DNA from 3 places in the Enterobacter dykesii genome. Region 3 is predicted to be linked to each of the others. Evidence: riboswitches for the same ligand, from Rfam matches in the RefSeq annotation. Region 3 holds a riboswitch; each other region holds the start of a gene.
What was found. A riboswitch is a leader RNA that binds a small molecule or an ion and turns the genes downstream of it on or off. The one in region 3 is predicted to bind thiamine pyrophosphate.
Positions count from the first base shown of each region.

Region 1 (10,175 bases), 2.2 Mb from region 3:
TCTGGAAAACGGCAAAGGCGAGGCGATTGACGTGGCGCCGGGCGACGGGCATACCGTCTGGCTGCCGGTTCCGGAAGAGGTGGAGCTGAAGTTTGCGCTGCTGATGCGTAACTTCAACGGTGAAAGCACCCGAAACCCACACGGCAAATAGTTAATCAGGGAAATTTTTTCGCGCTGGGATAATTCTTAGAATCGGATCACATACCGCTTCGTTCAATACGGGTATTATCCCCCCGCTGAAAAACATAACCCATAAATGCTAGCTGTACCAGGAACCACCTCCTTAGCCTGCGTAATCTCCCTTACGCGGGCTTATTTTTTTGCCTTCTCTCTCCTCAACCCAGGCAATCAGTTCGTCGATTTGCCCCTCAGAGAAGACGGCTATCCCATGCTCTGCGAGCAACGATGCAGCAACACCCCTCCCCGCTTTATGGATCCCGCGAAACGATCCGTCAAAAATAAACTGACTGCCGCACGTTGGGCTGCCATCGGTTAAAAGCGCTGCGCTACACCCCGACTCCTGAGCAGCGTGTAGCGCGAGCCAGGCTGCAAGCTGATACTGCTCAGTCACGTCCTGCCCTGTATTTTCCCTAATTCTGGCTTGCCCGCGCATTACGTCTTTGCCATCAGCGGACATAATCTCTGCCGGAGGACGAGGTACAGGCAGCCCGGCCGCAAGTTCAGGGCAGTGGATAACCAGACGCTGTTCCTGCTGCCAGCGAATGAGCTGCTCGTTCATTCGCGCTTTTTCACTTCCGTTATAACGAACCTTAAAGCCCATCAGGCACGCGCTTACCAAAATTTTATTCATCATCACTTTCTTGTGATTACATTACTATCATCGCTGGAGTGTAACGCGCTTTCGGGCATATTTTGTTCCTTTCATCCTGTTCTTACCCGCTTTTTTCCTCTCTGCTATACACTCTTACTAACGCTAAAAAAGGGAGCAGCGCGGATGGCAACCTATCCAGACAGTTTATTGATTCTCAATGGCAAAAGTGCGGGCAACGATCTGCTGCGTCAGGCCATCATAGGTTTGCGTGACGATGGCGCGCGCATTCACGTTCGGGTGACGTGGGAAAAAGGCGACGCGGCACGCTATATCAATGAAGCTCTCGGGCTTGGCGTCAGCACAATCATTTCCGGCGGCGGCGATGGTACCATCAATGAGATCGCCTCTGCGCTTATCAACCTGCCCATAGCAGACCGGCCGGTGATGGGCATTTTACCGCTCGGCACCGCCAATGATTTTGCCTCCAGCGCCGGGATCCCGGAAGAGCTGGAGAAGGCGCTTCAGCTGGCGATCCTCGGCAAGGCCACCGCTGTGGATATCGCACAGGTGAATGATAAAACCTGCTTTATCAATATGGCGACCGGCGGGTTTGGCACGCGCATCACCAGCGAAACGCCGGAAAAGCTGAAGGCGGCGCTGGGCGGCGTGTCGTACCTGATCCACGGCCTGATGCGCATGGACACCCTCAAGCCTGACCGATGCGAAATTCGCGGCGAGGATTTTCAGTGGCAGGGTGACGCGCTGGTAATTGGGATTGGCAACGGACGTCAGGCGGGCGGTGGACAGCAGCTCTGCCCGGAGGCGCTGATTAATGACGGACAGCTTCAGCTGCGTATTTTCACGGGCGACGGCCTGCTGCCCGCGCTGTTTACCACGCTGACGCAGCCGGAAGAGAGTCCAAATATCATCGCCGGGAAATCGGCGTGGTTTGAAGTGAATGCTCCCCACGGGATGACCTTTAACCTCGACGGAGAGCCGCTGAGCGGAACGCAGTTCCGCATTGAGGTATTGCCCGGCGCGCTGCAGTGTCGGCTACCGCCGGACTGCGTGCTTTTGCGCTGATGTTTCACACGGTGCGCGATGATGCCCTCTCCCACCGGGAGAGGGATATAGAGCCGTCAGGCAATCGTGACTTTGCTGTCCAGATAGACGTCCTGAACCGCATTGATCAGCTTCACGCCGTCGGCCATCGATTTCTTGAACGCCTTGCGTCCAAGGATCAGCCCCATGCCGCCCGCACGTTTGTTGATCACCGCCGTACGCACCGCGTCTGACAGGTCGGTATCACCGCCCGCCGCGCCGCCGGAGTTGATCAGCCCCGCACGGCCCATGTAGCAGTTCGCCAGCTGGTAGCGCACCAGGTCGATCGGGTTATCGCTGGTCAGCTTGCTGTAAACGCGATCGTCGGTGTAGCCAAAGTTCACCGCTTTGTAGCCGCCGTTATTCTCGGCCATTTTCTGCTTCACGATATCCGCGCCGATGGTCGCCGCCAGGTGGTTCGCCTGCCCGGTCAGGTCGGCAGACACGTGGTAATCCACGCCGTCTTTCTTGAACGCGTTGTTGCGCAGATATGCCCACAGTACGGTGACCATGCCCAGCTCGTGCGCGCGCTCAAACGCCGCGGAGATCTCTTCAATCTGACGGCGCGACTGTTCGGAGCCGAAGTAAATCGTCGCCCCTACCGCCACCGCGCCCATGTTGAACGCCTGCTCGACGCTGGCGTAGAGGGTCTGGTCATATTCGGTTGGATAGCTAAGGGTTTCGTTATGGTTCAGCTTCACAAGGAACGGAATGCGGTGGGCATAGCGACGCGAAACCGAGGCCAGCACGCCGTAGGTAGACGCCACGCAGTTACAGCCCGCTTCAATCGCCAGCTCAACAATGTTCTTCGGATCGAAATAGAGCGGATTCGCCGCAAAAGAGGCGCCCGCAGAGTGCTCAACGCCCTGGTCCACCGGTAGGATAGAGAGATACCCGGTGCCGCCGAGCCGCCCGGTGTTGTAAAGCGTCTGCATATTTCGCAGGACAGCAGGCGGACGGTTGTTATCGATCATCACGCGGTCAACGTAGTCGTGACCAGGCAGATACAGCTGGTCGGCTGGAATGGTCATACAACGATGCTGTAAAAGGCTGTCGGCGTCTTTGCCAAGCAACTGCGCAATATCAGTCATGTGATACTCCCGTAAGTCCGACGTCGTGTCGGTGTGTGTTTATCCAGTCCCATCTTTTATGGGCAGACTAAGCCTGGTACCGACTTAACAGATTTTCCACTCTTTGCTTTTTTTTTCAGCACAATCTGCTGGCTCGATTCGTGTACAACAAAACTGTTACATTGATCAAACAATCGCCACAAAGGTATTTAAAAGGTATTATTGAGTGGTATGTTAAAGGCGTACCCTCTCTGACATGCAGGATTATAAAATGAAAACGAAAGTCCAACTGTCATTCATGATGTTTGTTGAATGGTTTATCTGGGGCGCATGGTTTGTGCCGCTGTGGCTGTGGCTGAGCAAAAGCGGTTTTACCGCCGGGGAAATCGGCTGGTCTTACGCCTGTACCGCCATTGCCGCGATCCTCTCGCCGATTCTGGTCGGCTCGCTGACGGACCGCTTCTTCGCCGCGCAGAAAGTGCTGTCAGTGCTGATGTTCGCCGGCGCGATTCTGATGTACTTCGCCGCGCAGCAAACCCAGTTCAGCACCTTCTTCCCGCTGCTTTTGGTTTACTCCCTGACCTATATGCCGACCATCGCGCTGACCAACAGTATCGCCTTTGCCAACGTGGACGACGTCGAGGCCGATTTCCCGCGTATCCGCGTGATGGGCACTATCGGCTGGATCGCCTCCGGGCTGGCGTGCGGGTTCCTGCCGCAGATGCTGGGCTACAGCGATATTTCCGACACCAATATCCCGCTGCTGATGACGGCAGCCAGCTCCGCCCTGCTCGGCGTCTTTGCCCTGTTCCTGCCAAATACGCCGCCGAAAAGTACCGGCAAGCTGGACTTCAAAGTGATGCTGGGGCTGGACGCGCTGATCCTGCTGCGCGACAGAAACTTTCTGGTGTTCTTCTTCTGCTCGTTCCTGTTCGCCATGCCGCTGGCCTTCTATTACATCTTCGCCAACGGCTACCTCACCGAAGTGGGGATGAAAAACGCCACCGGCTGGATGACGCTCGGCCAGTTCTCCGAAATCTTCTTTATGCTCGCCCTGCCGTTCTTTACCAAACGCTTTGGTATTAAGAAGGTCTTACTGCTGGGTCTGATTACCGCCGCCATCCGCTACGGGTTCTTTGTTTACGGCGGAGCGGAACAATACTTTACCTACGCCCTATTGTTCCTCGGCATTCTGCTGCACGGCGTGAGCTATGACTTCTACTACGTCACCGCGTATATCTACGTGGACAAAAAAGCGCCGGTGCATATGCGTACCGCCGCGCAGGGTCTGATTACGCTGTGCTGTCAGGGCTTTGGCAGCCTGCTGGGTTACCGCCTGGGCGGCGTGATGATGGAAAAAATGTTCGCCTACAAAGAGCCGGTGAATGGGCTGACCTTCAACTGGGCCGGAATGTGGACGTTTGGTGCAATCATGATTGCCGTGATTGCCGTGCTGTTTATGCTGTTTTTCCGCGAATCGGATAAAGAGATCGCCGCCATTGCGGTGGTTGATGGCGATGCCGCGCTGACACAAGGGGAAGTTAAATGAAACAAGAACGTGTTCTCGGTGCCCTTTACGGGCAGGCGTTAGGGGATGCGATGGGCATGCCGTCGGAGCTGTGGCCGAGAAAGCGCGTCAAAGCGCACTTCGGCTGGATCGACCGCTTTTTACCCGGCCCGGCAGAGAATAATGCGGCCTGCTATTTCAAACAGGCAGAGTTCACCGACGATACCTCAATGGCGCTGTGCCTGGCGGACGCGCTCATCGAGTGCGACGGGGAGATTAACGCGGACGTTATCGGCAAGCATATTCTGCGCTGGGCGCTCGATTTCGACGCGTTTAATAAGAACGTGCTCGGCCCGACCTCCAAAATCGCGCTTAATGCGATTCGCGACGGCAAGCCGGTTAGCGAACTGGACAACAACGGCGTAACCAACGGGGCGGCGATGCGCGCCTCCCCGCTGGGCTGCCTGCTTCCGGCTACGCGTCTGGAACACTTTGTTGAGCAGGTGGCGCTGGCCTCCAGCCCGACCCATAAATCGGACCTCGCCATTGCCGGCGCGGTGGTGATTGCCTGGGCGGTTTCGCGCGCCGTCGACGGCGAAAGCTGGCAGAACATCGTCGATGCCCTGCCGGGTATCGCCCGCTATGCGCAGGAGGCGAAAACCACCACCTTCAGCGCGTCGCTGGCGGCACGTATTGAGCTGGCGCTTAAGGCCGTACGGGAAGCCAACGGGGTTGAGTCCGCCAGCGAGCAGGTTTACCAGCTCGTGGGGGCCGGAACCAGCACCATTGAGTCCGTTCCGGCGGCCATTGCGATGGTCGAACTGGCGGGAACCGACCCGAACCGCTGCGCCATTTTATGCGCCAATCTGGGCGGCGACACCGACACCATTGGCGCAATGGCGACGGCCATCTGCGGCGCGCTCCACGGCGTCCAGGCGATTGACCCGGTGCTCAAAGCCGAACTCGACGCCGTCAACCGGCTCGATTTCGGCCACTATTGCGAGAAACTGCTGCACTACCGGGAGCAAAGGGAGGGCGTATGAATTCATTTGCCCAACGTCTCGACACCCTGCACGCCGCGCGCCCGGTGACGGTGCTGGGCGCGGCGGTGATTGACGTCATCGCCGACGCCTACGCCCTGCCCTGGCGCGGGTGCGATATCGAGCTCAAACAACAGAGCGTGAATATCGGCGGCTGCGCGCTGAACATTGCCATCGCCCTGAAACGGCTCGGCATTGCGTCGCAAAACGCCCTGCCCGTCGGTCACGGCGTCTGGGCGGATATTATCCGCAACGCGATGGCGAAGCAGGATCTGCACAGCGCCATCGAGGCCGAAACCGGCGATAACGGCTGGTGCCTGGCGCTGGTGGAGCCAGACGGCGAGCGCACCTTTATGTCCTTTAGCGGCGTGGAGAACCAGTGGCAGCAGCGCTGGCTTGATGTGCTCAACGTCCCGTCGAACAGCCTGGTCTATTTATCCGGCTATCAGCTCGCCTCCTCGTGCGGCGAGCTGCTGACGCGCTGGCTGGAGGGGTTGCAGGACGTGACAGCGTTTATCGATTTCGGCCCCCGCATCGCGGATATTCCCGACGCGCTGATGGCGCGGATTATGGCCTGCAGGCCGATCGTCTCGCTTAATCGTCAGGAAGCGGAGATCGCAGCTGAACGACTGGGTGTCGCGACTGAAAACCTGGGTGTGGAGTGGCAGCATCGCTTCGGCGCCGCGCTGATTGTGCGGCATGATAAAGACGGCGCCGCATGGTATGACGGTGACGCCTCGGGCATTGTTCCGCCGTTCCCGGCCACGGTTGTGGACACCATTGGTGCTGGCGACAGCCACGCGGGCGGAACGCTTGCCGGGCTGGCGGCGGGATGGTCACTGGCAGACGCCGTTCTACTGGGGAATGCCGTGGCGTCCTGGGTAGTCAGCCACCGCGGCGGGGACTGCGCCCCGACTCGCGAGGAATTACTCCTCGCACACAAAGACGTATAGATCGCTACGACAGTAGCTGATGCTGTACTCAATCGGCCGGTGCTGTTGGTCAAGCGCGACCTGCTTGATTACCAGCACCGGTATTTTTTCGTCCATCTTAATGTGCGCCTGAAACTCGCTGTCCGGCATGCGGGCGCTGACCCGTGAACGGGTGCGCTGCGGGAAAATATTCTGACTGCGGAAGTAGTCGTACAGCGAAATGCCAATCGCATCCGGATCGGGAATGAGCCCAACCGGGACCCAGGACTCTTCAATCGACACCGCATCGTCATCCACATAGCGAATGCGCTTGAGCAAAAAGACCTCGCTATCCGGAGGGATCGACAGATGGTTTGCGACCTCTTCCGGGCATTTCACCACCCGCTTGTTGACCCACAGCGTATTAGGTTTTTGGCCGCGCAGCACCACCTGCTGGGAAAAGCCGCGCGCCTCTTTCAGCGAATATTCAAAGATATTGTTGATTTGCGTGCCATAGCCACGGGAGCGCGTCACCACGCCCTCTTCCTCCAGCGCCTGCATCGCCTTTCGCACGGTGATGCGCGACACCCCGGTTAACTGGCTCAGATCGCGCTCGCCGGGCAAAATATTCCCGTGCTCCAGCACCCCGCTGCGCACCGCGTTTTTTACCGTTTCGGCAAATTTCAGGTACAGCGGCGTGTTGTCAGGCGCGGCGATCCGTTCATTCAGTTGAGCGATTAACCGGGTATGCGCTTGTTCCATCTCTGTTTTCTCAGGCGTGGTGTTTCCTGCCAGTATACTGGGTTACCACCATGCATGAAAATGATGAACCGGCCCAATACCGTGACCCACTTCCAGAGTATCGGCTTTTGCCAGCGCCGCCGAGAGCCAGATTTTCGCTTCGCGCACCGTATCGGCCCAGCCGTCATGCCGCGGGCGCAGCGCCGCCAGCGCGGCGGAGAGCGTGCAGCCCGTGCCGTGGGTGTTTTTGGTCTGCACGCGCGGCGCGGTAAAGCGTACTTCGCCGTCGCGGGTAAACAGCCAGTCCGGGCTTTCAGCGTCGTCAAGATGCCCCCCTTTCATCAGCACCGCCCCGCAGCCCATCGCCAGCAGCGCGTATCCCTGCTCCTTCATCTCGCGTTCAGTTTGCGCATGCGATGTGCCCAACAGCGCGGCGGCCTCCGGCAGATTGGGCGTGATAAGCGCCACCTGCGGCAACAGCTTATTGCGCAGCGTCTCGACGGCGGAGGCGGAGAGCAGCGGATCGCCGCTTTTTGCCAGCATGACGGTATCCAGCACCACGTTTTGCACCTGATAGCGCTTAAGCCGCTCCGCCACCGCTTCCACAATGTCCGTCTCGGCCAGCATGCCGATCTTGGTGGTGTCGATGCGCACGTCGCTGAACACTGAATCCAGCTGCGCGGCAACAAAATCCGGCTCGATACGGTAGACCGACTGCACGCCGCGCGTGTTTTGCGCCACCAGCGCGGTAATGACCGAGCAGCCGTACGCGCCAAGGGCCGAGAAGGTTTTGAGATCGGCCTGGATACCCGCGCCGCCGCTGGGATCGGTGCCGGCAATGGTCAGGGCGTTAATCCGTTTCATGGCTGCTCCTCCAGCGTATAGAGCGCATCCAGGAACGCGCTGGCAAAACTGCCTGGCCCGCGTGACTGCGCAACGGCCACCGTTCCGGCTCGCTTCATCCATCCGCAGGCGGCAGTGACGTTATCCATCCGGTCGCCCGGCAGCGAGCAGCTCGCCGCCACAACGGCAGAAAGCGCGCATCCGGTTCCCACTACGCGCGTCATCAACGGATCGCCGCCCGTTACCGTGCGGGTGCGTTGCCCGTCAGTGATGTAATCCACCTCACCGGTGACGACCACAACGGCATTGGTCTGGCGCGCCAGCGCCTGTGCAGCGGGCACCGCGCTGGCTGCGGTATCGGTTGTATCGACACCGCGCCCGCCCGCGCTCATTTCGGCAAGGGCCAGAATCTCTGAGGCATTGCCGCGAATGGCGGCCGGTTTCAGGGCAAGGATTTGATGGCAAAAACGGGTGCGGAACGTAAGGGCACCCGCGGCAACCGGGTCCAGCGTCCAGGGCTTGCCTGCCGCCACCGCGCTTTCTATTGCGCGACGCATCGCCTGGGCGCGCGGCGAGGTCAGCGTACCAACGTTAACCAGCAGCGCATCGGCGATGCTGGCAAACTGTTCAGCCTCTTCGGCCTCAATCACCATCGCGGGTGATGCGCCAAGCGCCAGCAAAACGTTGGCCGTGAAGGTCTGTACGACATCGTTGGTCATACAGTGGGTCAGCGGAGAACGGGTTCGGAAGTGGTGTAAAACGTGTAAATCGAGCAGGTCAGGCTGCATGGGTTCGCTCCTGCCTTGCGTGAAGAAGCGATGACCGGGAAGGCATCTGACTTCCCTACGCTGGCATTATCCAGATCAGGTAATACGGGTATTTCTCAGCCTTCACAAAGAAGGGCACCCCGAGTCAAATAAAACAGAATCAAAAGCTTGCGATTAACGTCCCGTTAATCCCTGTTCTGGATCATGCCAGCGGAAAGCCAAAGACTCAACCATAAAAAATGCTCTGTGTCCCAGTTTGTGTCCCACGTTGTGTCCCACATTCAAACGACAAAAAGGCCGGGTTTCCCCAGCCTCGTTTAGTTGTGATCTTTCGTCGTTTTCGAACCCGTAGATATGAATGTGATGAAAAAGACCTGCTCTTGTTTCTCAACACAAGATTAATCTTAAAAATAAATTGTCATTACATTTCAAAAAGATACATCTATCGTTTTTATCGATCGTTATTTTATTATTGATCGTTATTATTGATCAATAATTTTTAAAGGTGCATTATCAGGCAGTTATCACTCAACTGGAACGTAACATGCACTCTGAATTCATTGCTGAACCCATCATGAACATTGAAGGTAAGCTGTTAGGAGTCGAACTTCTTACGCGGTTTGTCTCAGAGTCCAAACGACCCCTTCACCCAGCGTTTGTCATTTCAGGATGGGATTTCGATCAGAAACGCCTTTTTCTCTACAAACAGTTTGGGGTCATAGCCAGTAAGCAGGACTGGTTCGAGCATCACGGGTTGTTCTGCTCGCTCAATGTTGACTACGATATGGCGACACTCTTAAGGCATGACGGTTTGTTACAGCTAACTGTCAGTTCCATGCCGTTTATCAAACTTGAAATTTCTGAAGAATTTCCTGGTCTTGAGCAAGGGCTTAAAAGCCCGATTCTGAAATCACTATGTCAGGGTGTTAACTCACTGTGGCTGGATGACCTGGGAGCCGGAAATGCAAATGTTGCCAGCCTGCTTGAGGGTTACTTCGAAGTGGCGAAGATTGACCGTCATTTCTTCAATGAGCAAATTGATAAACCCACATTTCCCTTGTTGATAAAAAACATAAAGCGGTACTGCGAGAAGATAGTGGTGGAAGGCGTAGAGAGCAGACAATATCTCGACCTTCTACAGGAGGTTGGTATTTGGGGAGTTCAAGGATACCTTTTCAAATCAGTCCCGTTTCACAAGGTTAAAAAATTGCTATAAAAAAGCCGGGATTAACCCGGCTCTTATGTTTTCAGTTTTCGTTGTCGCTGTAGGTTGAGGTAATGCTTGATAGCCCCCTCAAGCCCAAGTCGCTCGACCTTATCGAGAAATGAAGAGCGCGGAATATCTCCTAGTGCCCTGCATAGCCCACTGACATTAATCAGGTCGTTATACTCTAGAGTCTTGACATGTGAAACCACCAAAGGC
Region 1 is NZ_CP126604.1:2,990,084-3,000,258, forward strand. Features, by position in the region: gene yegQ (tRNA 5-hydroxyuridine modification protein YegQ) at 1-151, shown strand, start outside; gene F0320_RS14305 (DUF523 domain-containing protein) at 284-814, opposite strand; gene yegS (lipid kinase YegS) at 956-1,855, shown strand; gene fbaB (class I fructose-bisphosphate aldolase) at 1,912-2,964, opposite strand; gene F0320_RS14320 (nucleoside permease) at 3,215-4,492, shown strand; gene F0320_RS14325 (ADP-ribosylglycohydrolase family protein) at 4,489-5,493, shown strand; gene F0320_RS14330 (PfkB family carbohydrate kinase) at 5,490-6,443, shown strand; gene F0320_RS14335 (GntR family transcriptional regulator) at 6,417-7,163, opposite strand; gene thiD (bifunctional hydroxymethylpyrimidine kinase/phosphomethylpyrimidine kinase) at 7,206-8,006, opposite strand; gene thiM (hydroxyethylthiazole kinase) at 8,003-8,773, opposite strand; TPP riboswitch at 8,809-8,905, opposite strand; gene F0320_RS14350 (EAL domain-containing protein) at 9,297-9,968, shown strand.
Region 1: linked by a shared signal. The riboswitch ahead of thiM (hydroxyethylthiazole kinase) and the one ahead of thiB (thiamine ABC transporter substrate binding subunit) in region 3 are both predicted to bind thiamine pyrophosphate.

Region 2 (10,175 bases), 470 kb from region 3:
CGGTAAACGGTGGCAGGGAGGTGTCGTGGCTGCAGGCTGACAGCAGCAGCATGCCTGCCAGCGCGAGCGTTCCACGCCAGAAAGACAAAAGGGGCGTTGCCGCCCCTTCGCTAAAACTGTTCACTGCCACGCGTCTTACTTAACAGCGTCTTTCAGTGCTTTACCAGAAACAAATGCCGGCACGTTAGCTGCGGCGATTTTGATTTCTTTACCGGTCTGCGGGTTGCGGCCAGTACGCTCAGCGCGGTGGTTCACTTTGAAGGTACCGAAACCAACCAGTTGCACAGCATCGCCTTCTTTCAGAGACTCAGTAATAGCAGCCAGGGTAGATTCCAGAGCAGCTTTAGCCTGCACTTTAGACAGATCAGCCTTGTCCGCAATTACATCAATCAGTTGAGTCTTGTTCATAAGTTATCCTTTCAATGTGTTTATCGCTTGCTAAGCATCGAGTGCGACGAAAATGCCAAAAAAGCACTCTCCTGCATACACGCACCGATAGCCACTTTTTTTCGCCCCCCAAATGTAGACCAGACAAGGGGCGAAAGGGAAGAGTCGAGGAGCGACAAAACGGGCGTTATCTCAAGTTTTCTTGTCTCATTGGTTAAAAATTATACCAATATTGCTCTCACCAGCCTCTCGTAAGTCCGCGCGCAGCCCTTTTATCAGCTCAATATCGCGTTCTTCACACTCTGCCAGCAGGCGGAAAATTTCCCACTGAATGTCCCATTCTTGCTCAACCGCCGGGTTCGCACGCAGCTCTTCGTCGGTCATCTCGCGACCTTCCTGGGTCATTTCCAGCATCGCGACGGTCGTAATAGACGCCTTACTGACTTCAATAGCGTGCTCCAGCGTTTCACCGCTCAGACGGGAGTGAAGCAGTTCGCTTAACGCCACGCAGGCATCAATCGCCGGATAGACACCGTACAGGTCAAAATCATCCGCAGCCGGAATCGCCTCTTCCAGCTTTTCCAGCTGGGAGTCGAAGTTCACCTTCGCGTCTTTCACCGTCAGCGTTTCCCAGATCAGATCCAGAATGCGGCGGTAGATATGGCCATCACCAAAGCCCGTCTCCTTACAGAACGCGGCATAGTTGGGATACATGCGCTCGCACAGGCAAGCCATAAACGTCACGTGCTGCCAGCTTTCAAGTTTCTCAAGGCGCAGGTGAATCGGGTTTTGTAGCATGATGATCTCTCGAATCGAAAATTAGGCGCAGTTTACCTGAATCATCGCTGAATTTCCTGCCAACGAACAAAAGCCGGACGCGAAGAGGCCACGGCGTCTGCCCAGCGCGTCGGCTCCGGCAAGCGGTAGCCCTTCATGCAGCGCTGCACCCACGCCAGGGCGCTGTCCATGCTCACCCGGTGCCCCGTGGCGATAAAGAGCGGGTTACAGCGCGCCTTGCTGCGCCAGACCCACGCCAGCTGCTCGCCTTTATGGATAAGCGGCGCCAGCGCGCCCGGCTCGGCAGAAAGAGGTTCAAACGCGCCGCACAGGCGTTTCTTGGCGACGCCAATGGTCGGCACATCCACCAGCAGCCCAAAGTGGCTGGCAACGCCTAAACGGCGCGGGTGTGAGATACCGTGTCCATCGACAAACAGCAGGTCAGGTTTTTGCGAGAGTTGCTCCCACGCTGCCAGCAGCGCGGGATATTCGCGGAAGGAGAGAAAGCCCGGAATGTACGGCATGGTGGTCGCGATACGCGCTACCTTGTACTCCACCAGCTCAAGCGAAGGATATTTCAGTACCACCATCGCCGCTCGCGTCACTTCCCCACCCTGCTCGAATCCGACGTCTGCTCCGCCAATGTACTGCGGAGGATCTTTATCCAGACGATCCTCGCGGATCACCGATGAGGCCAGTTCGATTTGCTGAGCGCGTAGCGACGCGAGATCCATAATCACTCCTTACTTGTGATACTGGGCAGAAAGCCGATGCACCGCCTCCACAAATACGCCTGCGTGTTCTGGCGGCACATCCTGATGAATGCCGTGGCCGAGGTTAAAGACGTGGCCTTCACCCTGGCCGAAACCAGACAGTATAGTCGACACTTCTTCTTCAATGCGGGCTGGCGGCGCATAGAGCATGGACGGGTCCATATTGCCCTGCAGCGCCACTTTGTCGCCCACGCGGCGGCGGGCATCGGCGATATCGGTGGTCCAGTCGAGGCCCAGCGCATCGCAGCCGGTTGCCGCCATCGCTTCCAGCCACTGGCCGCCGCCTTTGGTGAACAGCGTCACCGGCACGCGGCGGCCTTCGTTTTCACGCAGCAGGCCATCAACGATTTTGTGCATGTAGTACAGGGAGAACTGCTGATAATCGCGCCCGGTCAGCACGCCGCCCCAGGTATCGAAAATCATCACCGACTGCGCGCCCGCCTTAATCTGCGCGTTCAGGTAGAGGGTGACGCTCTTCGCCAGCTTGTCGAGCAGCGCGTGCAGGGCCAGCGGCTCGGCGTACATCATCTTTTTAATCAGGGTGAAGGCTTTGCTGCTGCCTCCTTCAACCATATAGGTCGCCAGCGTCCATGGGCTGCCGGAGAAGCCAATCAGCGGCACTTCACCTTTCAGCTCGCGGCGAATGGTGCGTACGGCGTTCATCACGTAGCCCAGCTCGCCTTCCGGATCGGGGATTGGCAGCTTATCCACGTCGGCTTTGCTTTTGATTGGGGAGGTGAAACGCGGGCCTTCACCGGTTTCGAAGTACAGGCCAAGGCCCATTGCATCAGGAATGGTCAGAATATCCGAGAAGAGGATCGCCGCATCCAGCGGGAAGCGGCGCAGCGGCTGGAGCGTCACTTCACAGGCCAGCTCGGCGTTTTTGCACAGCGACATAAAATCGCCCGCCTGCGCGCGCGTGGCTTTATACTCTGGGAGATAGCGTCCCGCCTGGCGCATCATCCACACCGGGGTGACATCAACGGGCTGGCGCAGCAGCGCACGCAGATAACGATCGTTCTTCAGTTCGGTCATTTTTGCAGTTCCTTAAGCGTCATGGCCTCAGTGTAACACTACTCATACTCGGCCCGACACATCGCCACGGTATCTTCTATCAGCCGACGCGCCACGGTGCCCGGCGGAGGTAACAGCGGTAAATCGTCGTAGCGATACCAGTTCGCGTCCAGCAGCTCTTTCTGGTCGATAACGATCTCGCCGCTGTCGTATTCGGCCATAAATGCCGTCATCAGCGACTGCGGGAATGGCCACGGCTGGGAGGTAACGTAGCGCAGGTTCTTCACTTTGATCCCACTCTCCTCCATCACCTCTCGCGCCACCGCCTGCTCCAGCGTTTCGCCCACCTCGACGAAGCCGGCCAGCACGGTGTAAATGCCGTTGCGATGGCGGGTATGCTGCGCCAGCAGGATGGAATCCTCCCGGCGGATAGCGACGATAATGCACGGCGCAATCTGCGGATAGTAGCGTTCGCGGCAGTGGCTGCAGAGCATCGCCCACTCGGTTTTGCTCGGGCGCATGGTATGACCGCAGTAGCCGCAGTATTTATGCGAGCGGTAAAACTCGGCCAGCTGCACGCCCCGCCCCGCCAGCTGGAACAGCCCCACGTCCAGATCCAGCACCTGGCGCACCGATCCCATATCCTGGCGGCGGGGTTGTTGGATCAACCACACCGGCTCACCCTGCCACTCGCCGATCTGTAGCGCTGGCTGGCCAACAAGATCGAACGCCTCAGCTGCACCGTAGGGAATTTCTCCGGCAGGAAGCCATAATTTTTGTTCGTGACTGACGATCCACCAACCAAGATCTGATTTTTCAATAATACGATCCATATCTATTGCACTACCTTCGCTTCACTGACATGTTGTTAGCATTGTGGTTACATTCTGGATAAGCAGATTCAATCCTACATTTTGCGGAGTCGACCATGTTAAACCAGCTGCAAAGCCTGACTGAGCGCGTTAGAGGAAGTAACAAACTGGTGGATCGCTGGCTACATGTGCGCAAGCATCTACTCGTGGCTTATTACAATTTGGTCGGTATTAAGCCTGGCAAAGAATCGTTTATGCGACTGAATGAAAAAGCGCTGGATGATTTTTGTCAGGGCCTGGTCGACTATCTGTCCGACGGCCATTTCAATATTTATGAACGCATTATCCGTGAAATGGAAGGGACAACGCCGTATTTAGCAGCCAGCAAGCTCTATCCCCTTCTGGAAGCCAACACCCAGCAGATCATGGATTACTATGATTCCGCGCTCGAGAACGCTATCGACCACGATAACTACCTTGAGTTTCAGCAGGCGCTATCCGACCTCGGTGAAGCGCTGGAAGAGCGATTCACGCTGGAAGATAAGCTGATCGCCCTCGTGCTGGATAATGATTTGAACATCAGTAACGAAGAGAACGTCGCGCGCCCTGCTTGAGTTCTTCACCGTTAACGAGTAATTTACAACCATTCGCCCCTCTCACGAGGGGGATTTTTCTTGTCGGAGTGCCCAGCGCCTGAAAGCGCGGGCTGAGACCGTTAATTCGGGATCCGCGGAACCTGATCAGGCTAATACCTGCGAAGGGAACAAGAGTCACACTGCTGTTGAATCGTCCCCGGGCGATCCTCTCTTGCTTCATCCGTCGTCTGACAAGCCATGTCCTTCACTTTTGGAATGAGCTATGTCTACTGCAAAACTGACCCGCCGCGAACAGCGCGCACAGGCCCAACACTTCATCGACACGCTGGAAGGCACCGCTTTCCCGAACTCGAAACGCATCTATATTTCCGGCTCGCAGGCCGATATCCGCGTCCCAATGCGCGAAATTCAGCTTAGCCCGACGCTTGTCGGCGGCAGCAAAGATAACCCGCAGTATGAAGACAACGAAGCCGTGCCGGTATATGACACCTCCGGTCCGTACGGCGATCCTGATGTTGCCATTAACGTCCAGCAGGGTCTGGCGAAGCTGCGCCAGCCCTGGATTGACGCGCGTAACGACTGCGAAGAGCTGAGCGTGCGCAGCTCTGCGTACACCAAAGAGCGCCTGGCCGACGACGGTCTGGACGAGCTGCGCTTTACCGGCCTGCTGACGCCAAAACGCGCTAAGGCGGGCAAATGCGTGACCCAGTTGCACTACGCGCGCCGGGGTATCGTCACGCCGGAAATGGAGTTCATCGCCATCCGCGAAAACATGGGTCGCGAGCGCATCCGTAGCGAAGTGCTGCGCTATCAGCATCCGGGTGAAGGCTTTGGCGCTCGTCTGCCGGAGAACATCACGCCGGAGTTTGTGCGTGACGAAGTGGCCGCAGGCCGCGCGATTATCCCTGCCAACATCAACCACCCGGAATCCGAGCCGATGATTATCGGCCGCAACTTCCTGGTGAAGGTCAACGCTAACATCGGTAACTCGGCCGTCACCTCCTCCATCGAAGAAGAGGTGGAGAAGCTGGTCTGGTCCACGCGCTGGGGTGCGGACACGGTAATGGATCTCTCCACTGGCCGTTATATTCACGAAACCCGCGAATGGATCCTGCGTAACAGCCCGGTACCGATTGGCACCGTCCCGATTTATCAGGCGCTGGAGAAGGTCAACGGCATCGCCGAAGACCTTACCTGGGAAGCGTTCCGCGACACGCTGCTGGAGCAGGCCGAGCAGGGCGTGGACTACTTCACCATTCACGCGGGCGTGCTGCTGCGCTACGTGCCGATGACGGCTAAGCGTCTGACCGGCATCGTCTCGCGCGGCGGTTCCATCATGGCGAAGTGGTGCCTGTCCCATCACCAGGAAAACTTCCTCTACGAACACTTCCGCGAGATCTGCGAAATTTGCGCCGCGTATGATGTCTCTCTGTCGCTGGGCGACGGCCTGCGTCCGGGCTCTATTCGCGACGCGAACGACGAAGCGCAGTTTGCCGAACTGCACACGCTGGGCGAACTGACCAAAATCGCCTGGGAGTATGACGTGCAGGTGATGATTGAAGGTCCGGGACACGTGCCGATGCAGATGATCCGCCGCAACATGACCGAGGAGCTGGAGCTCTGCCACGAAGCGCCGTTCTATACCCTGGGGCCATTGACCACCGATATTGCGCCGGGCTATGACCACTTCACGTCAGGGATTGGGGCGGCGATGATCGGCTGGTTCGGCTGCGCCATGCTCTGCTACGTGACGCCGAAAGAGCACCTCGGCCTGCCAAACAAAGAGGACGTGAAGCAGGGGCTGATTACCTACAAAATTGCCGCCCACGCGGCGGATCTGGCCAAAGGCCATCCGGGCGCGCAAATCCGCGATAACGCCATGTCGAAGGCGCGCTTTGAATTCCGCTGGGAAGACCAGTTCAACCTGGCGCTGGACCCGTTCACCGCCCGCGCCTATCACGACGAGACCCTGCCGCAGGAATCGGGCAAAGTCGCGCACTTCTGCTCCATGTGCGGGCCAAAATTCTGCTCGATGAAAATCAGCCAGGAGGTGCGCGACTACGCCGCCGCGCAAACCATTGAAGTGGGGATGGCGGACATGTCCGAAACCTTCCGCGCCAGAGGCGGCGAAATCTACCTCAAAAAAGAGGAGGCGTAATGTACCAGCCCGATTTCCCGCCCGTCCCCTACCGTTTAGGGCTCTATCCGGTGGTGGACAGCGTGGCGTGGATAGAGCGACTGCTGGAGGCAGGCGTTCGCACAATTCAGCTGCGCATCAAGGATAAGCGCGATGAGGAGGTGGAAGCCGATGTGGTTGCCGCCATTGAGCTGGGGCGTCGGCATAACGCCCGCCTGTTTATCAACGATTACTGGCGGCTGGCCGTTAAGCACCGGGCGTACGGCGTGCATCTGGGTCAGGAGGACCTGGAAACAACGGATCTGAGCGCTATCCGCGAAGCCGGACTGCGTCTTGGCGTTTCAACACACGATGACATGGAGATCGACGTGGCCCTGGCGGCCCGTCCGTCTTACATCGCGCTCGGTCACGTCTTCCCGACGCAAACCAAGCAGATGCCCTCCGCACCGCAGGGGCTGACGCAGCTGGCGAGTCACGTTAAACGCCTTGCCGATTACCCCACCGTCGCCATCGGCGGAATCAGCCTTGAACGTGCCCAGGCGGTGCTGGAGACCGGCGTCGGCAGCATCGCCGTCGTCAGCGCCATCAGCCAGGCCGCAGACTGGCGGTCCGCCACCGAACAGCTTTTAAAGCTGGCAGGAGCGGGCGATGAACGATCGTGACTTTATGCGCTACAGCCGTCAGATCCTGCTGGAGGATATCGCCATTGACGGCCAGCAAAAACTGCTCGCCAGCCGGGTGCTGATTGTCGGTCTGGGTGGATTAGGCGCGCCCGCCGCGCTCTATCTGGCAGGCGCGGGCGTCGGCACGCTGGTGCTGGCCGACGATGATGAGGTTCACCTCAGCAACCTGCAGCGGCAAATCCTCTTTACCACCGAGGATATCAACCAGCCGAAAGCGCAAATCACCCGGCAGCGGCTGAACCAGCTTAACCCGGATATCGCGCTGATTGCCCTGCAGGAACGGCTCAGTGGTGAAAGCCTACGCCGTGAAGTTGCCCTTGCCGACGTGGTGCTGGACTGTACCGACAACATGGCGACGCGCCAGGCGATCAACGCCGCCTGCGTGGCAAATCATACGCCGCTTATCACCGCCAGCGCGGTGGGGTTCGGCGGGCAGATGATGGTCCTGACCCCGCCGTGGTCGCAGGGCTGCTATCGCTGCCTGTGGCCGGACGATGCCGAGCCGACGCGCAACTGCCGTACCGCGGGCATTCTTGGTCCGGTGGTCGGCGTAATGGGCACAATGCAGGCGCTGGAGGCCATCAAGCTGCTCAGCGGCATGGAAACGGAACGCAATACGCTGCGGCTGTTTGATGCCCGCTCCAGCGGCTGGCGCCAGCTGGCGTTACGCCGAGCCAGCCGCTGCCCGGTATGCGGAGGCCGCGATGCGCATTCTGTTTAACGATGAGCCGATGAGATGCGACGACGGGCTTACCGTTGCCGCACTGCTCGACAAGCTGCGTCAGCTCAAGCCGGGAACGGCGCTGGCGCTCAATCAACAGATCCTGCCGCGCGAGCAGTGGGAACATCAGCAGGTCAATGAAGGCGACCAGATCCTGCTGTTTCAGGTTATCGCAGGGGGCTGAGATGTTACGTATTGCCGATAAGGTTTTTGATTCGCATCTGTTTACCGGTACCGGAAAATTCGCCTCGCCGCAGCTGATGGTGGATGCCATTCGTGAAAGCGGCAGCCAGCTGGTGACGCTGGCGCTCAAGCGCGTGGATCTGCGCCATCACAGCGATGCCATTCTGGCGCCTTTACTGGAGGCAGGCGTGACGCTGCTGCCCAACACCTCCGGTGCCAAAACGGCCGAAGAGGCGATTTTTGCCGCGCAGCTGGCCCGCGAGGCGCTCGGCACCCGCTGGCTGAAGCTGGAAATTCATCCTGACGCCCGCTGGCTGCTGCCCGACCCCATCGAAACGCTGAAAGCGGCTGAAAAGCTGGTGCAGCAAGGGTTTATCGTCCTGCCTTACTGCGGCGCCGACCCTGTCCTGTGCAAACGGCTGGAAGAGGTCGGCTGCGCCGCCGTCATGCCGCTGGGCGCCCCCATTGGCTCCAACCAGGGGCTGGAAACCCGCGCGATGCTGGAAATCATTATTGAGCAGGCTACCGTACCTGTGGTGGTTGATGCGGGCATTGGCGTGCCCAGCCATGCCGCGCAGGCGCTGGAGATGGGTGCTGACGCGGTGCTGGTCAATACGGCCATCGCGGTGGCCGACGATCCGGTCATGATGGCGCGTGCGTTCCGCATGGCCGTAGAGGCTGGCCTGCTGGCAAGGGAGTCTGGCCCCGGCTCGCGCAGTTTCCAGGCGCAGGCCACCAGCCCGCTGACCGGTTTTCTGGAGGCGATCTCATGAGCACGTTTACCGAGCGCTGGCGACAGCTTAACTGGGACGACATTGCCCTACGCATCAACAGCAAAACGGCGACTGACGTGGAGCGTGCGCTCAATGCCCGCCATCTGACCCGCGAGGATCTGATGGCCCTGCTCTCCCCGGCGGCCAGCGCGTACCTCGAACCGATGGCGCAGCGCGCCCAGAGGCTTACCCGCCAGCGCTTTGGCAACACGGTGAGCTTCTACGTGCCGCTCTACCTCTCAAACCTGTGCGCCAATGACTGCACCTACTGCGGCTTCTCCATAAGCAACCGCATCAGGCGTAAAACGCTCAATGAAGGTGAGATTGCGCGCGAGTGCGCGGCCATTCGTGAAATGGGCTTTGAGCATCTTCTGCTGGTCACGGGCGAACATCAGGGGAAGGTGGGAATGGACTATTTCCGTCAGCATCTTCCGGCTATTCGCCGTGAGTTTGCATCGTTGCAGATGGAAGTGCAGCCTCTGGCGCAGGAGGAGTACGCGGAACTCAAGACCCTCGGGCTGGACGGGGTCATGGTCTACCAGGAAACCTATCACGAGGCGACGTACGCCCGGCATCACCTGAAGGGCAAGAAACAGGATTTCTTTTTCCGCCTGGAAACGCCGGACAGGTTGGGTCGTGCCGGCATCGACAAAATCGGTCTGGGGGCGCTGATCGGGCTCTCTGACAGCTGGCGGGTGGATTGCTATATGGTGGCGGAACATCTGCTGTGGCTTCAGCAGCACTACTGGCAGAGCCGTTACTCCATCTCCTTCCCGCGCCTGAGACCTTGCGCGGGCGGGATTGAACCGGCTTCGCTGATGGATGAACGCCAGCTGGTGCAGACCATCTGCGCGTTTCGCCTGCTCGCCCCGGAGGTTGAATTATCGCTCTCAACGCGTGAGTCCCCGGCGTTTCGCGATCGCGTTATCCCGCTTGCGATTAACAACGTCAGCGCGTTTTCCAAAACGCAGCCAGGCGGCTACGCCGACGATCGTCCGGAGCTGGAGCAGTTTGCGCCGCATGACGGACGACGTCCGGAAGCGGTCGCCGCAGCGCTGACGGCGCAGGGTCTTCAGCCTGTCTGGAAAGACTGGGACAGCTGGCTGGGAAGAGCCTCGCAGTGACGCTGAAACGCACTGCAACACCTTAAAAAATTGTCGAGGCGCGACGAAAAGGCAAAACCGGAGGATTGTCAGCGATCGTCCGGTTTTTTATTGTTGCACGGTCAGCAACGGATGCTGACCAGGGCGAAAAGCTTCTTCCTCGTTTCGCCCTGCCTCTGGTTCATTGCACAAAAGGCCGCCAGCAAGCTGAATACG
Region 2 is NZ_CP126604.1:213,388-223,562, reverse strand. Features, by position in the region: gene F0320_RS01030 (DUF1481 domain-containing protein) at 1-124, opposite strand, end outside; gene hupA (nucleoid-associated protein HU-alpha) at 136-408, opposite strand; gene F0320_RS01020 (YjaG family protein) at 595-1,185, opposite strand; gene nfi (deoxyribonuclease V) at 1,227-1,898, opposite strand; gene hemE (uroporphyrinogen decarboxylase) at 1,908-2,972, opposite strand; gene nudC (NAD(+) diphosphatase) at 3,011-3,784, opposite strand; gene F0320_RS01000 (Rsd/AlgQ family anti-sigma factor) at 3,880-4,377, shown strand; TPP riboswitch at 4,432-4,543, shown strand; gene thiC (phosphomethylpyrimidine synthase ThiC) at 4,622-6,517, shown strand; gene thiE (thiamine phosphate synthase) at 6,517-7,158, shown strand; gene thiF (thiazole biosynthesis adenylyltransferase ThiF) at 7,145-7,900, shown strand; gene thiS (sulfur carrier protein ThiS) at 7,884-8,084, shown strand; gene thiG (thiazole synthase) at 8,086-8,856, shown strand; gene thiH (2-iminoacetate synthase ThiH) at 8,853-9,980, shown strand.
Region 2: linked by a shared signal. The riboswitch ahead of thiC (phosphomethylpyrimidine synthase ThiC) and the one ahead of thiB (thiamine ABC transporter substrate binding subunit) in region 3 are both predicted to bind thiamine pyrophosphate.

Region 3 (10,175 bases):
CGAGTTTAAATGGCTGCTGCTGGGAACGGCCGTGCTGCTGTGGCTGGCGGCATGGCTCTGCTGGCGGCTGTGGCGCAGCGCGAAAGCCAGTGTCGATCGCCTGACGCGCTACCTTCCGCGTACTCGTCTGCTCTGGCTGGCGCCGCTGACGCTGGGCGTGGCAGTGGTAGCCCTTGTCGCGCTGATTCGTCATCCGCTGATGCCGGTGTACGGTGAGATTTTATTGAAAGTGGTGAGCCGTTAACGTGTTTGCCCTCTCCCGGTGGGAGAGGGCCAGGGTGAGGGCATCAGACCGCACGAATACCCAACAGTGAAGATGCCCCTGCCTTACCGCTCAGCAGTTCTTCTGTTTTTCCATCCCACAAAATACGCCCTTCGGCAATCACCACCGATCGCGGTGCGATGCGGGCAGCATCCTCAATACTGTGCGAAACCATCAGCATCGTCAGCCGCTGGCGCTGGCAGACGTCCTGCACCAGAGCGAGCATCTCCTGGCGCAGCGCGGGATCGAGCGCCGAGAACGGCTCATCCAGCAGCAGGATCGGCTGCTCGCGAACCAGGCATCGCGCCAGCGCCACGCGCTGACGCTGGCCGCCAGAAAGCTCGCCCGGCAGCCTGTCGATGAACTCGCTGATCCCCATCTGGGCGGCAATGATCTCCAGCTTCTGGCGCTGGGCATCGTTCAGCCTGAGTCCCGGATGCATTCCCAGCGCGATGTTTTGCCGCACCGTCAGGTGGGTAAACAGGTTGTTTTCCTGAAACAGCATCGAGACAGGACGTTTTGCGGGAGGTGCGTGGGTATAATCTTGATTTTCAATGACTATCGAGCCGCTTGCCGGCTGCAGAAAACCCGCAATCAGATTAAGCAGCGTGCTTTTTCCCGCGCCGCTTGGGCCAAGTACGGCGATCATCTCCCCCTGACGCGCGGAGAGCGTGAAGCGCATCGGCAGATGCTGATAAAGCCAGGTTACATCAGTCAGTTTTAACATCACGCCCCGGAAGTTTTTCGATAACGGTAAATAAGGCAAAGCACAGCAGCAGCAGTAACAGCGCGGTGACCGCGCCGTCCTGGCTGCGGTAAGAGCCGATTTGCTGATAGAGCCAGTATGGCAGCGTGCGGAAATCGTCATTGCCGAACAGCGCCACGACGCCAAAGTCTCCAATAGAGAGCACGCAGGCAAACGCCAGCGCCTGCGCCAGTGGACGTTTCAGCGCGCGCAGTTCGACCACCTTCAGCCGCTGCCAGCCCTGCATGCCCAGCGACTGGCACAGCAAACCGTAGCGGCTGTTGACGTCGCGCATCGGGTTTTCCAGCACTTTGAGCGCGTAAGGGATGGCCATTAAGGCGTTGGTAAAAATCACAATGCCGTCGGCGCTTTCCGGCAGGCCGACGGTGCTGTTGAACAGTAAAAAGAAGCCCGTCGCCAGCACGATGCCCGGCATTGCCAGAATCAGCATGCCCGTCAGCTCCAGCGCCTGTCCGGCCTTTTGGGCCTGCCGGGCATAGAGTTCACGGCTGCTCCACAGCAGCATCATGGTTAGCATGACGCACAGTAACCCTGCTGCGAGGGCGATACGCAGCGAGGTCCATGTCGCCTGCCAGAGGACGGGCTGTTGCAGGACGGACATGAGATTAAGGTTCAGTCCGTCAACGATAACGGCCATCAGCGGCGGCAGCAGAAGCAGGAGCGCCAGCGCGATCAGGATAAAATCGGTAACGCGGCTGTGCAGGCTGTCCTGCGGATCGCGCCAGCCGGTAATTTGATTACTGCCAGCGGGAATGGCTTTACTCAGCCGCTGGCTCAACAGCACCAGCGCCAGACAGCACGCCATCTGCACCATCGCCAGCAGCGCGGCGCGACCGGGATCGTAGTCGTAACTTAAGGCCTGGTAAATCGCCAGCTCAATAGTGATGGCCTGCGGCCCGCCGCCGAGCGACAGCACGGTGGCAAAGCTGGCAAAGCAGAGCATGAAGATTAACGCCGCGACGGGCGGGATCTGGCGGCGCAGCCACGGCCATTCGACAAAGCGGAAGAATGACCAGCCGCGCATGCCGAGCTGAGCCGCAATCTGACGCTGTTCGCCGGGAATGTTTTCCAGCGCCTGCAAGAAGAGGCGCGTTGCCATTGGCATATTGAAAAACACGTGCGCGAGCAGAATGCCCTGCAGTCCGTAAGGAGAGAATGACCATTCCAGACCAAGCTCGCCGAACAGCGAAGCCAGCCAGCCCTGACGACCGTAAACGCTGAGGATCCCAAATACCGCCACCAGCACGGGCAGGATCAGCGTCATGGCGCACAGGCGCAGCAGTGCCAGCCTGCCGGGAAAACGCCGCCGGTACAGGGCGCGCGCCAGGAAAATAGCCGGGAACACCGACAGCAGGGCTGAAAGCGACGCCTGCCAGAAGGAGAACCGGATAACGTGCCAGAGGTAGCTGTCGTGCCAGAGAGCGAGCAGGTCGCTCTCTGGCGCGTTGAACCACAGCGCAAGAAAAGCCCCCAGGCTGACCACCACCATCACTGTGGCGGCGAGCAGCCCGGGCAGTAACCAGCCGGGAATCAACGGCTGACGGCGCGTTGCCATTCACTTACCCATGCTGCACGCTGCGCGGCGACCTGCTGCGGCGTAAATTCCAGCGAGGTGTTTGGTTTGGTCAGCTGCTCGAAACCTGCGGGCAGGGTAACGTTCGTGACCGGATACATCCAGTTGCCTGCGGGAATCGCATTCTGGAACCCCGGTGAAACCATAAACTTCAGAAACTTCTCGGCCAGCTCCGGCTGCTTGCTGGCGGCGGTACGCGCGGCGACTTCCACCTGCAGATAGTGCCCTTCCGCAAAATCTGCGGCTGCATAGTTGTCTTTCTTCTCGGCGATAATATGGTAGGCCGGAGAGGTGGTGTAGCTCAGCACCAGGTCGCTTTCACCTTTGAGGAACAGGCCATAGGCTTCGCTCCAGCCCTTGGTGACAGTGACGGTTTTAGCGGCCAGCTTCTGCCACGCCTCCTGCGCTTTATCCCCGTAAACCTTTTGCATCCACAGCAGCAGGCCCAGGCCTGGCGTGCTGGTGCGCGGATCTTCATAAATCACGCGCCATTTCTGGTCACTCTCAACCAGCTCTTTCAGGCTCTTCGGCGGGTTTTTCAGCTTATTTTTGTCGTAAACAAAAGCAAAGTAGCCATAGTCGAACGGCACAAAGGTGTCGTTTTTCCAGCCGCCCGGCACGTTAACGGCATCTGCCGCGACGCCGCTTTTAGCAAACAGTTTGGTCTGCGAGGCGGCTTCCAGCAGGTTGTTATCCAGCCCGAGCACCACGTCGGCCTTGCTGTTTTTCCCTTCCATGCGCAGACGGTTGAGTAGCGATACGCCATCTTCCAGCGCCACGAACTTCAGTTCGCAGTTACAGTCCGCTTCAAAGGCTTTTTTAACCACCGGGCCAGGGCCCCAGTCGGCAGAGAAGGAGTCGTAGGTGTAGACCGTCAGGACGGGCTTCGCAAAAGCAGGCAGCGCAAACAGCGCCAGCAGGGGGAGAACTTTTTTTAACACTTTGCACCTCAAGGTTGAGTGGCAAAGGATTTTGAGCGACAGCCTCAAATCCCTTCGCCGGCGTTATCCGGATCAGGTTCGACGGGTATTATCTCAGCGCACATCTGTGATGCAGCACCCCGTTGAGAACGGCGCTATTGTAATGATTTGGTGAATATTACGAAAGCGTTATGGCTCCGGCGGCGCAAACCAGGCGGATTTAAAATCAAACCAGCCCAGGGTGTTCATCCGCAGGCCGCGCATGCTGCGCTGGCCCTGGATCATCAGCCAGTGGTGGATCAAGGGTACGATCGCCTGCTCGGCCAGAAGCTGCTGGCACCAGGCTGCAAGATTCATTTCGCCCGCGCGCCACAGGGCGGCATCCTGCTGCCAGTCACGGTCGATGCAGTGCTGGATCAGCGGGACTTCATACAGGTGTGAAAATAATGAAAAATCGAGCGGCAGGGTAAAGTTGGCGCTGTTGAGCCAGATATCACTGGCGATCTCCCCCTGATGCCATTCGTCATAGTCCACTTCCCTGACCTCTAACCTGACCCCCTCGGCTGCCAGCAGTCGGGTCATGATTCTGGCGATAAAACGATGCTCCACGTGTTCGCGGTAGTAGGTCAGGGTGATGGACTCCAGCCCAGCGGGTTTGTCGCAGTGCACCGGGCGGGCGTGGTGCCAGCGCGGAAGCAGGCCGTACGCCGGGAACCAGTATGTCTGGTACTGCTCTTCCGCATGGTAAATCAGATTAGAAGGGGACAAAACGTGGCTAACCCACCTGCGGACGGCCTGGTTTGCCCCACGGTGGGTGCGGCGGTCAAAGAGAAGATAGTAGCATCCCTCCTCCAGGCGACTCTCCACGGCTTTTTCTCCCGTGGTGGGGCCTTCCAGCGTTAGGCCGGCGCTCAGCTCTTCATTGAGATCCGGTAATACCCAGACGTTCACCTCGTCGATGAGCGCCCGATAGCCAAAGTATTCATCGAACGCGCGGATTTTCAGCTGGTTGCTGTTATTGCGGGAGACGGAGTAGGGCCCGGTGCCAATTGGCAGGCTGGCAAAATTGTTCAATGTTTCCCACTCGCCGGGCAAAATCATCGACGGCACGTAGCCCAGCAGCCAGGGAAGCCACTTATCCTGCTGCGACAGCTCGATATCCAGCGTCCAGGCCGTGGGCGAGTGGACGCGGGAGATATGCGAGTAGAGCGGGAGCTTGCGGACGCGTTCCAGAGAGGCGATGACGTCGAGCATTTCCAGCTCGCGGCCGTGGTGAAAGTGGATGCCGGGGCGTAAAAAGAAGCGCCAGTGGCGGGGTGAAAGCTGCTGCCAGTGGTGCGCGATATCCGCTTCCAGTTCCCCGTTTTCCTCATTTATGCGCGTCAGGCCGCTGAAGATTTGCCGGGCCATGTGGGTTTCTGAGCGGCGTAAGGCCGTGCCGGGCAATAGATTTTTCATCGGACGGTAGTAGAGCACCCGCAGAATGTGTCGGCCCTGACGAAAGCTGCGCCCGAGATGGGAAACCAGCATCTGGCGCACGGCGGCCTTGTCGCCCACCAGCTGTACCAGCTGATCGATGCGGTCCTGTTCGAGCAGATCTTCCGCGCGCTGCTGCTGCAGCGCCAGCCCGGTATAGAGGAAGGTCAGCCGCGAGCGTTTGCCGCGTCCTGCCTCCGCTTCCCAGCTTAACCAGCCCTGCTGCTGCATGGTGTTGAGCAGCGTGCGCATATGGCGGCGGGAACAGCTAAGCAGGTCAGCCAGCTCGTTGAGCGTGGTCTCCTGCGATTGCCCCTCGCAGCACTGCCAGAGGCGGATAAACTGTTGTTGCAGACGACCGGAAGGCATAAAAGGGGAACTCCTGACAAAAAACCAGCAATTTATTTATCCCTATATTAGGCCAATAATTCTCCCCGATGAAGCGAGGAGGTAAATTATGAAGAGGTCTACCGCACGTCAGTTTTATCAGCAGTACTTTTCAGCGACAAAAGGAGCGTCCTGGCTGGCCCGCCGGTGTGCAGAGCAACGGCTGAAAACGTTAGAAGAACTGATGCAGTGGGACGTTACAGCCCCGACCTCTTCCCGCTAACTCGCCTCGATCATGTGTGACTGAGTATTGGTGCTTATCACCCGCCAGCAAAATGTTTTTGCTGGCTTTTTTCGTTTACTATTCACCCAATTTCGATTCGCTTTCACAAGGACTTGCGCATGCTGTGGTTGATGACGATGGGGCGACGCCTGAACGGCGTGTATGCCGCTTTTATGCTGGTGGCCTTTATGATGGGCGTGGCGGGGGCGCTTCAGGCCCCGACGCTGAGCCTGTTTCTTAGCCGCGAGGTGGGGGCGCAGCCGTTTTGGGTCGGCCTGTTTTATACCGTCAACGCCATTGCCGGGATCCTGGTCAGCCTCGCGCTGGCGAAACGATCGGACAGCCAGGGCGATCGCCGCAGGCTGATCCTCTTTTGCTGCGCCATGGCCGTGGGCAACGCGCTGCTCTTTGCCTTCAACCGTCACTATCTGACGCTCATTACCTGCGGCGTGCTGCTGGCGTCGCTGGCGAATACCGCCATGCCGCAGCTGTTCGCGCTGGCCCGTGAATATGCGGATAACTCGGCGCGTGAAGTGGTGATGTTCAGCTCGGTGATGCGCGCCCAGCTTTCGCTGGCGTGGGTCATTGGCCCGCCGCTGGCCTTCATGCTGGCGTTGAACTACGGCTTTACCACCATGTTTTTCATCGCCGCCGGGATTTTTGTCATCAGCCTGGCGCTGATAGCCTTCGCGCTGCCGTCCGTGGCGCGCGTCGAACAGGCGACGGATAAACCTGTCACCGAGGTGAGCGGCTGGCAGGACAAAAACGTCCGCATGCTGTTTATTGCCTCCACGCTGATGTGGACCTGCAACACCATGTACATCATCGATATGCCGCTGTGGATCAGCAGCGATCTGGGCCTGCCGGACAAGCTTGCGGGGATCTTAATGGGAACTGCCGCCGGGCTGGAAATTCCGGCAATGATTCTGGCGGGTTACTACGTTAAGCGGTTTGGAAAGCGCAGGATGATGATCGTCGCCGTGGCGGCCGGGGTGCTGTTCTACGCGGGGCTGATCCTTTTCCATTCGCGGGAAGCGTTGCTGGCGCTGCAGCTGTTTAACGCCGTGTTTATTGGGATTGTTGCCGGGATCGGCATGCTCTGGTTTCAGGATCTTATGCCCGGCCGTGCCGGCTCGGCGACCACGCTTTTTACCAACAGCATTTCAACCGGGGTGATTCTGGCGGGCGTGATTCAGGGGGCGCTGGCGCAAAGCTATGGGCATGCATCCGTGTACTGGACGATCGCAGCGATCTCGGTCATCACGCTGGTATTGACGTGCCGGGTTAAAGACGTTTGATACTGGAAGCCGAAAAGCAATAAGAGGGCTGGAATGCAAAAATGTGCTGGAATCAGTGGCCCGCGCTTAGCGGGCCACTGCCTTTAGCCCATAAACGCAGGCTGTTTGTTCTCATACGCTGAGATAGCGTCTTCGTGCTGGAGAGTTAAACCAATGCTGTCCAGACCGTTCAGCATGCAGTGACGGCGGAAGGCATCAATGCTGAAGCTGTAGGTCTTATCCCCGGCTTTCACCACTTCTGCTTCCAGATCCACTTCAAACGAAATGCCCGGATTCGCCTTAACCAGCGCGAACAACTCATCGACCTGTTCATCGCTCAGCGTGACGGGCAGCAGCTGGTTGTTGAAGCTGTTACCGTAAAAAATATCCGCGAAGCTTGGGGCAATGACCACTTTAAAACCGTAGTCGGTGAGCGCCCACGGCGCGTGTTCACGGGATGAGCCGCAGCCAAAGTTTTCGCGTGCCAGCAAAATGGAGGCGCCTTTATATTCCGGGAAGTTCAGAACGAATTCCGGATTAGGCACTTCTCCCTTATCGTCCAGGAAACGCCAGTCGTTAAACAGATGTGCGCCGAAACCGGTGCGCGTCACTTTCTGCAGAAACTGTTTTGGAATAATAGCGTCAGTATCGACGTTAGCGGCGTCCAGCGGGACAACACGGCCCGTATGTTGGGTAAATTTCTCTGCCATGATTGTCTCCTTATTTCAGGCTGCGAATATCGGCGAAATGGCCGGTGACTGCCGCAGCGGCGGCCATTGCCGGGCTGACCAGATGGGTGCGCCCACCGCGGCCCTGACGGCCTTCAAAGTTACGATTGCTGGTAGAGGCGCAGCGCTCACCCGGATTCAGGCGATCGTTGTTCATGGCCAGACACATGGAGCAACCGGGCAGGCGCCACTCGAAGCCCGCTTCGATAAAGATCTTATCCAGACCTTCGGCTTCCGCCTGGGCTTTCACCGGGCCGGAGCCAGGAACCACCAGCGCCTGAACGCCAGGCGCCACTTTGCGGCCTTTGGCAATCTCGGCTGCGGCACGCAAATCTTCGATACGGGAGTTGGTGCAGGAACCGATAAAGACTTTATCAATGGTCACGTCGGTCAACGGCACGCCAGGCTTCAGACCCATGTAGGCCAGCGCTTTTTCCGCACTGGCGCGCTCGACCGGGTCGGCGAAGGAGGCCGGATCGGGAATCGCGTCATTGACGGAAATTACCTGGCCCGGGTTGGTGCCCCATGTCACCTGCGGCGCAATCTCTTCTGCCTGCAGCGTGACGACGGTGTCAAACGTCGCCCCATCGTCGGTTTTCAGGGTTTTCCAGTACGCTACCGCGTCGTCAAAATCCTGACCTTTCGGTGCGTGCAGACGACCCTTCACGTAGTTGAAGGTGGTTTCGTCCGGCGCGACCAGACCGGCTTTGGCACCCATCTCAATGGCCATGTTGCACAGGGTCATGCGCCCCTCCATGCTCAACGCCTGGATGGCTTCACCGCAGAATTCAACAACGTGACCGGTGCCGCCTGCGCTGCCGGTTTTACCGATAATCGCCAGCACGATATCTTTCGCGGTAATGCCAGGTGCAGCTTTACCCTTCACTTCAATCTTCATCGTTTTGGCGCGGCCCTGTTTCAGGGTCTGCGTCGCCAGCACATGCTCCACCTCGGAAGTGCCAATCCCGAACGCCAGAGCGCCAAACGCGCCGTGGGTTGCGGTATGGGAGTCGCCGCAGACGATGGTCATGCCCGGCAGGGTGATCCCTTGCTCAGGCCCCATCACGTGGACGATACCCTGATACGGATGGTTCAGATCGTACAGCTCAACGCCAAATTCGTTGCAGTTCTTAATCAGCTCCTGCATCTGGATACGCGCCATCTCACCCGAGGCATTAATGTCTTTGGTCTGGGTGGAAACGTTGTGATCCATCGTCGCGAAGGTTTTACCCGGCTGACGTACCGGGCGCTTGTGCGCGCGCAGGCCGTCAAATGCCTGAGGAGAGGTCACTTCGTGTACCAGATGACGGTCAATGTACAGCAGCGGGGTTTCGTTCGGTGCCTCGTAAACAACGTGCGCATCAAACAACTTTTCATATAACGTCTTAGCCATGATTACACCCCTTCAGCGACATAGCGGGCAATGATGTCGCCCATTTCATCGGTACTGACTGCCGCCGTGCCGCGTGCTAAATCACCGGTACGGACGCCTTCTTCTAACGCCCGGTTAATGGCGTTTTCAATTGCGGTTGCTGCCTCGCCTGCATCCAGGCTGTAGCGCAGCAGCAGGGCCAGGGAGAGGATCTGCGCAATCGGGTTGGCAATGTTTTTGCCCGCGATATCTGGCGCTGAACCGCCTGCCGGTTCGTACAGGCCAAAGCCTTCTTCGTTCAGGCTTGCGGAGGGCAGCATGCCCATCGAGCCGGTGATCATCGCGCATTCGTCAGAGAGAATATCGCCGAACAGGTTGGAGCACAGCAGCACGTCAAACTGGGACGGATCCTTAATCAGCTGCATGGTCGCGTTGTCGATGTACATGTGCGACAGCGCGACGTCCGGGTACTGCTTAGCGACTTCACTGACGATCTCGCGCCACAAAATGGAAGACTGCAGCACGTTCGCTTTATCAATGGAGGTTACTTTATGGCGGCGTTTGCGCGCCGACTCGAACGCGATGTGGGCGATACGTTCGATTTCGAAACGGTGATACACCTCGGTGTCGAACGCTTTCTCGTGTTGCCCGCTGCCTTCGCGTCCTTTAGGCTGACCGAAATAGATCCCGCCGGTCAGTTCACGCACGCAGAGAATGTCGAAACCGTTGGCGGCGATATCCGCACGCAGCGGGCAGAACTCTTCCAGACCCTGATACAGCTTCGCCGGACGCAGGTTGCTGAACAGCTTGAAATGTTTACGCAGCGGCAGCAGCGCGCCGCGCTCTGGCTGCTCTGCCGGCGGCAGGTGTTCCCACTTCGGGCCACCGACGGAACCAAACAGCACAGCATCGGCATTTTCGCAGCCTTCCACGGTCGCTTTCGGCAGTGGCGTACCGTGGTTATCAATCGCAATACCGCCCACATCGTAGTGGCTGGTGGTGATTTTCATCGCAAAACGCGCGCGAACGGCTTCCAGTACTTTCAGCGCCTGTGCCATCACTTCCGGACCAATACCGTCGCCCGGCAACACAGCAATATGGTAATTCTTCGACATTACACGGTTTCCTTGTTGTTCTCTTTATTCTGAGCTTTGCGTTGCAACTCTTTTTCGACTTCGGCGGCGCGCCAGA
Region 3 is NZ_CP126604.1:681,915-692,089, forward strand. Features, by position in the region: gene F0320_RS03175 (DedA family protein) at 1-244, shown strand, start outside; gene thiQ (thiamine ABC transporter ATP-binding protein ThiQ) at 288-989, opposite strand; gene thiP (thiamine/thiamine pyrophosphate ABC transporter permease ThiP) at 973-2,583, opposite strand; gene thiB (thiamine ABC transporter substrate binding subunit) at 2,559-3,542, opposite strand; TPP riboswitch at 3,574-3,674, opposite strand; gene sgrR (HTH-type transcriptional regulator SgrR) at 3,711-5,366, opposite strand; gene sgrT (glucose uptake inhibitor SgrT) at 5,455-5,607, shown strand; gene F0320_RS03205 (sugar efflux transporter) at 5,727-6,905, shown strand; gene leuD (3-isopropylmalate dehydratase small subunit) at 6,989-7,594, opposite strand; gene leuC (3-isopropylmalate dehydratase large subunit) at 7,605-9,005, opposite strand; gene leuB (3-isopropylmalate dehydrogenase) at 9,008-10,099, opposite strand; gene leuA (2-isopropylmalate synthase) at 10,099-10,175, opposite strand, start outside.